2 regions of the Anoxybacillus sp. TBDG-1 genome follow, and region 1 is predicted to be linked to the other one. Evidence: a T-box and tRNA genes for the amino acid it is inferred to sense, from the RefSeq annotation. Region 1 holds a T-box; the other holds one or more tRNA genes.

Region 1 (3,422 bases):
CACGATGGCATAAACATTCGTTAAAGGAAATACAAACGATGGAAACGGAAATCGAGTCATATTATAAGGAACGAAAAATCTCACTTGAAAAAACAAAACAAACATTAACTCAATATATTGAACAATGTGAAAAACAATGGTATATGTCGCCGTTTCAACTGCAATGTTGCACCCATTTTTTCGACATTATGCGCGCCATTTCGTTTTCTGAACATACGTTAAATGAGTGGCGTGAGCGAATGCGAGAAAAAAAGACGGTGCGCATTTGCTATATTCATGGTCGCCCGTCGTTTCACCATTATGTCGAACGAAATGATGGTACATCGTATTTTATTAGTTTTGAACAAGCGCGTTGGGCTCCTCCATTTCACGATTTACTTTTCTTTTTTCGCCAATATTTGCATACGTATCCGATTGTATGTGATGAAGCAGTACAATGGCTTTTACAGTATGAACAAACATTAGCGCTTGAAGAAGATGAGCGGTTATTATTTTTTCATTTACTTGTCGATCCGCATCGGTTTGTTCGTCTCATTCATCAGTACGAACAACAACGTCATGAGCAACAATTCACCGCTACTTGGCAACGGGCATATTGGCAAATGAAAAATATCGAATATGTCATCGGAAAATGGGAAGAAGAAAAACAAACGAATCAAATCCAATCGTAATGTAACGCGAATGAAAGAAAAATAAAAATAGCGAGTAAAATAACGTCGATTGTTGTTGGAAATAAAATGGTGCGAATCGCTTGAACAACGGTAATCGGGATGATGCATTGTTCAGCAATAAAGCGCAGCTTCCTTAGCCACGGCGGCCAAGCGTACGGATTGAAACGTTTACGCATATGTTCACTTCCTTTTCAAATGGTTAGCTCCATATGTTGGAGCTTTTCTTTTTATCATATGTATAAAGGAGTGAAAATGTGGCAAACCTTATTGACGATTTATATGATTTTTATATAGTATTATGTATGAATAGAAAAAAGCGAAGATAGGGAAGAGTACGGCGCAACCCGCCTTGCAGAGAGGGAAATCAGTAGCTGCGAGATTTCCTAGGTTTGTGGTCGTCGGAAGGTCGCCCTGGAGCTGCTTCTTCGAACGAAAGTAGAAGAAGCCGGTGCATCGCCGTTATCGATTTGAGTGCTTAAGCATCGCTTAAGAAAAAAGGTGGTACCGCGAAAGAGTCTCCTTTCGTCCTTTTCGGATGAAAGGAGTTTTTTATTTTAGTGAAGGAGGGATTTTTTATGTTACCGCCAAAATATGACCACCGTGCTGTCGAGGCAAACCGTTATGAATGGTGGCTAAAAGGAAAGTTTTTTGAGGCAACAAGCGATGAAACGAAAAAACCGTTTACGATCGTCATTCCACCGCCAAATGTGACAGGTAAGCTTCATTTAGGACATGCGTGGGATACGACGTTACAAGACATTATTACGCGCATGAAGCGCATGCAAGGATATGACGTCTTATGGCTTCCAGGCATGGATCATGCGGGAATTGCGACGCAAGCAAAAGTAGAAGAAAAGCTCCGCAACGAAGGAAAAACACGCTACGATTTAGGGCGTGAAAAATTTGTCGAAGAGACGTGGAAATGGAAAGAGGAATATGCAGGGCATATTCGCTCTCAATGGGCGAAGCTTGGACTTGGGCTCGATTATACGCGGGAGCGCTTTACGCTTGATGAAGGATTATCAAAAGCAGTGCGGGAAGTATTTGTATCGTTATATAAAAAAGGGCTTATTTATCGTGGCGAGTACATTATTAACTGGGATCCAGTAACAAAAACAGCATTATCGGACATTGAAGTCGTGTACAAAGATGTGCAAGGTGCGCTATATCATATGCGCTATCCGCTTGCAGACGGTTCTGGCTATATCGAAGTGGCAACGACTCGTCCAGAGACGATGCTTGGTGATACAGCGGTTGCCGTTCATCCAGAAGATGAGCGCTACAAACACTTGATCGGAAAAACAGTCATTTTACCGATCGTCGGTCGTGAAATTCCGATTATTGGTGATGAGTATGTCGATATGTCGTTCGGTTCCGGGGCGGTGAAAATTACACCAGCACATGATCCAAACGACTTTGAAATTGGAAACCGTCATAACTTGCCGCGCATTCTTGTCATGAACGAAGACGGCACAATGAACGACAATGCGCTTCAATATAAGGGACTTGATCGTTTCGAATGCCGTAAACAAATCGTGAAAGATTTACAAGAACAAGGCGTGCTATTTAAAATCGAAGAACATATGCATGCAGTCGGTCATAGCGAGCGTAGCGGTGCCGTCGTAGAACCGTATTTGTCGACGCAATGGTTTGTGAAAATGAAGCCGCTCGCTGAAGCTGCGATTGAACTACAAAAAACAGAAGGAAAAGTAAATTTCGTTCCAGAACGATTTGAAAAAACGTATTTACATTGGATGGAAAACATCCGCGACTGGTGTATTTCTCGCCAACTTTGGTGGGGACATCGCATTCCAGCATGGTATCATAAAGAAACAGGCGAAGTGTATGTAGACCATGAGCCACCAGCAGATATCGAGAATTGGGAACAAGATCCAGATGTATTAGATACGTGGTTTAGCTCTGCGCTCTGGCCGTTTTCGACAATGGGCTGGCCAGATGAAACATCGGCAGACTATAACCGTTATTATCCAACAGATGTGCTTGTTACAGGTTACGATATTATTTTCTTCTGGGTATCGCGCATGATTTTCCAAGCGCTTGAATTCACTGGAAAACGTCCGTTCAAAGATGTCCTTATTCACGGACTCGTGCGCGATGCACAAGGACGGAAAATGAGTAAATCGCTTGGCAATGGCGTCGATCCGATGGATGTCATCGATCAGTACGGTGCGGATTCGCTTCGCTACTTTTTAGCGACAGGAAGCGCGCCAGGTCAAGATTTGCGCTTTAGCACAGAAAAAGTTGAAGCGACATGGAACTTCGTCAATAAAATTTGGAATGCGTCTCGTTTTGCGCTTATGAACATGGAAGGATTCACGTATGAAGACATCGACTTACATGGCGGAAAATCGGTTGCCGATCATTGGATTTTAACACGCCTAAACGAAACAATTGAGACGGTAACAAAACTCGCAAATAAATACGAGTTTGGTGAAGTCGGTCGCGTGTTATATAACTTCATTTGGGACGACTTATGCGACTGGTATATCGAAATGGCAAAATTGCCACTATACGGTGACGACGAACAAGCGAAAAAGACGACGCGCTCAGTGCTTGCTTATGTGCTTGATCAAACGATGCGCCTCCTTCATCCGTTTATGCCGTTTGTGACTGAAGAAATTTGGCAACAACTTCCGCATGAAGGAGAGTCGATTACAGTTGCTCCATGGCCGGAAGTTCGTCCTGAACTAAGCAATCATGAAGCGGCTGAACAAATGCGTTTACTTGTTG
Region 2 (3,422 bases), on a different contig from region 1:
TTTTTTCCTTCTTGGTAGTCGTTAGATGCGTCAATGAAAAGAACTTTTCCTTTTTTATGCTCTTCTTTGTTTTTATTGATGATAAGGATACATGCTGGAATACCTGTTCCATAGAATAGGTTCGCCGGCAAACCGATAATGGCTTCAATTAAATCTTCTTCTAAGATGCCTTGACGAATTTTCCCTTCCGCCCCACCACGGAAAAGAACGCCGTGCGGCATGACAACTCCCGCTTTCCCTTCATCATTGAGTGTGGCAATCATATGCTGAATAAACGCATAGTCTCCTGCGTTTTTTGGCGGTAAACCAAAGCGAAAACGGTTAAATGCGTCTGCTTCTGCCTCCTCACGTCCCCAGTTTTTTAAGCTAAACGGAGGATTAGCAATGACGCGATCATATAATAGAAGCTCGCCGTTTTCGTCTAATAGTTTCGGTTCACGAATCGTATCACCTTTTTTAATTTCATGGTCGCTTAATCCATGAAGTAACAAATTCATTTTACAAATCGCCCATGTATTTAAGTTTTTCTCTTGTCCGTGCAATGTAATGTTGCGTGGATTGCCGCCTTTTTCTTTTATGTAGTCAACAGCTTGAATGAGCATCCCTCCAGACCCTGCGGTTGGGTCGCACACACGCATCCCTTCTTCAGGTTTAATCAGTTTTACAATTAATTTCACGACTTGGCTTGGCGTATAAAACTCACCGCCTTTTTTACCTGCATCATCGGCAAATTGTTTGATAAGGTACTCATAAGCACGACCAAGGATGTCAGGTTCTGATAAGTTTTCATTGCGTAAGTCAATTTGTGAGAAGTGCTGTACTAATTGAAGAATCGTTTTATCGGATAATTTTTCTTTATCATTAAAATCAATATTCGCTAAAACGCCTTGTAGCGATGGATTTTCATCTTCGAGTAGCTCAAACGCTTTGTTAATGACCGCCCCCACATCTTGGGAGTGAGATTGAATATAACTCCAACGTGCTTTTTCAGGTACGAAAAATTGATGTTCATCGCGATCATACCAACCGTAATCTTCGCCTTCTTCTTTTTCAATCCGCTCAGCCGTTTCGACAAACACGTCGTTTAATCGTTTCAAAAATAACATGCCAAAGATATAGTTTTTATAGTCCGAAGAATCAATACTACCACGCAATATGTTTGCTGATTCCCATAAATGAGATTCAAGTTGTTGTAACGTTAACTTGCCCATCGTGCTGCCTCCGTCTTTTCCTGTTCTTTCATCTCTTACAACTTTAACTATAACAAAAATTCCTATTGTAAACTACTGTCATTTAACAAGCGAGCAAATATATAGTATACTTACTCATTGGAAAACAAAAAAACTGCCGTCGCCAAAAAGGTCGACGGCAGTACCCCCCTACTCCAACAACCGCTCTACTTCTTCTTCCGAAAGGTCCGTGACGTTCGCAATATCTTTTACGCTCATCCCTTTTTTCGCCATCGTTTGTATAAGGCGCTTCATTCCTTGTTGTTCATACGAAATAATTAATTCCATCACTTGATCTTTTTCTTTCGTTTCCATTTCATTCACCTCGCTTCGTAGCCTTCGTTCTTCTTCATCGGATAGTTTGATATATGTTTCAAAAAAGCCAAACAGCAACCGTTGTTTCGCTTCGTCTAACTCCAATCGGACAAGCATGCGTAAAAATTGTTTTTTCAGTTCTACTCGTTCACTTTCAGTATACCCCATCTTGCTTAACAATGCAGCGGCAATGGGATTATCATGTCGAATGTAGTTTCGCCAGTTTTGTTTGCGCAATTCGACAGTGAAAAAACGAAAGTCTAGCACGTTGCCAAAAGGAAATTCGAGGGTAAATGTCGATGGTTCGTCGCGGATCGTATCGTAGCTAAATACAGCAATAGGTACAATGTTTTTACGGTACTTTTCAAACAAACGGCTAAAATAAATAAACATCCGTTCAGGAAACGATGGTTGCACATAGCTTTGGTTTTCGATATGCACAATCACAAGCCCATCTTCGCCTTTTAACTTCGTTTCGACAAGCAAATCGACGCGATACTTCTCCCCTGCCGTCACATCGGTGAACAGCTCCTCTGATAAAAACGATACGTGGCGAAAGTCGATATGCTCATGCATCGTCGGAAAAAAGAGAACAATAAATTCCTCAAAAAACGTTTGGATCAACTGTTTAAACAGACGGTCGTGGTCAATAGACATATAGTCACCTCGCATACAATGGTCTCGATGTTTTTATTCGACAACATCGACCACTTTCCTGCATACGAAATGCGGCTGAACTCTCAAACATTCGCGGTAGTCGGGAGGAGGGGGTAAACAACGAAAAACCCGAGCTCCTTTACAGAACTCGGGTTTGCGATGATTCCGACTGGGCTCGAACCAGCGACCTCCACCCTGTCAAGGTGGCGCTCTCCCAGCTGAGCTACGGAATCATATATTGTTGTCCTATCGAACACATTTTTCATTATACTCACCTCTATCCACATTGTCAAATGCTTTTTTAAAAAATTTTTAGCCATCGCACATGCAATGGCTAATGGCGGATAAAGTCGATGTGGGTACCTTGAAAAAGGCCATCTTTATATTCGTATGTGACGATTAAACTGCCGATGTATTCACCTTTTTTTCGTTCGAGGAGTAAAACGGCTTTCAGCTTTTGTTTATCGAGCGCGTATTTTAAAAAGCGGTCGAATGTCGTTTTTACCCCTTTTTGTTCTTCGCGTGCGTACGGAATGAAAGCGTGAACGTGATCAATGATTAGCTCTGTTCCTTCGTTTGTCTCTTTCATTTTCATGCTTTTTAAAACGACGGTGCGCGGATCTTCGACGATCATTTCTTCTATGCCGTTTTCGTGATGTGCAAATACGTGCACTTCATTTTTATACGTGCCGTTGCCGCGCGCTTTCACGAGAAAAACGACGACATCTTCCTTTCCATCGTCCGTCACATCAACAGAATACAATTGCGGAGTCGCTTTCGGGTCATTGATATGTTCCCATTCTGGAAACGCATACGTCGCTTTTCCGACGTGAAGCGTAAAATGACGCACCCAATCTCCATCTTCTTTTCCACACAGTTGCACATTTGCTTCATCCAATTTTTTCGTGCAAGCATGCCCATTGAACGAAAACGCTGTCATCATTGATAATAATAATGATAAAAACATATGCGTCCTCCAAACCTTTTTTCACTTAGTATGAAGGAAAAATAGAAAAAATATGTATTGCTTTCCTTAAATAAAACATGGTATGATAATTAGAAAAACAAAAAAGGGGGCATGCACGATGAGACGTGTCACATTAACTGACATCTTCCTCCACCCCATCACTCAAAAATATTTGAAACGTTCAGGCGTCGCGCACGCTATTGCGACCGCATATCATGCGTATCGCCTTGCCCTGCAATATGGAGTCAATGTTG

What was found. The T-box of region 1 lies ahead of ACYQY7_RS00410 (valine--tRNA ligase). A T-box ahead of a tRNA ligase gene usually reads a tRNA of that ligase, here a tRNA-Val.
Region 2: it has a tRNA-Val gene. The T-box ahead of ACYQY7_RS00410 (valine--tRNA ligase) is inferred to sense a tRNA for this amino acid. The anticodon was not compared.

What each region holds. Positions count from the first base shown of each region.
Region 1 covers NZ_JBTZSY010000001.1:83,485-86,906, forward strand. The annotation lists gene ACYQY7_RS00400 (aminoglycoside phosphotransferase) at 1-671, shown strand, start outside; gene ACYQY7_RS00405 (hypothetical protein) at 656-847, opposite strand; T-box leader at 982-1,204, shown strand; gene ACYQY7_RS00410 (valine--tRNA ligase) at 1,247-3,422, shown strand, end outside.
Region 2 covers NZ_JBTZSY010000007.1:43,311-46,732, forward strand. The annotation lists gene ACYQY7_RS03715 (type I restriction-modification system subunit M) at 1-1,211, opposite strand, end outside; gene ACYQY7_RS03720 (Rpn family recombination-promoting nuclease/putative transposase) at 1,380-2,201, opposite strand; tRNA gene ACYQY7_RS03725 (tRNA-Val) at 2,362-2,434, opposite strand; gene ACYQY7_RS03730 (hypothetical protein) at 2,536-3,168, opposite strand; gene ACYQY7_RS03735 (HD domain-containing protein) at 3,287-3,422, shown strand, end outside.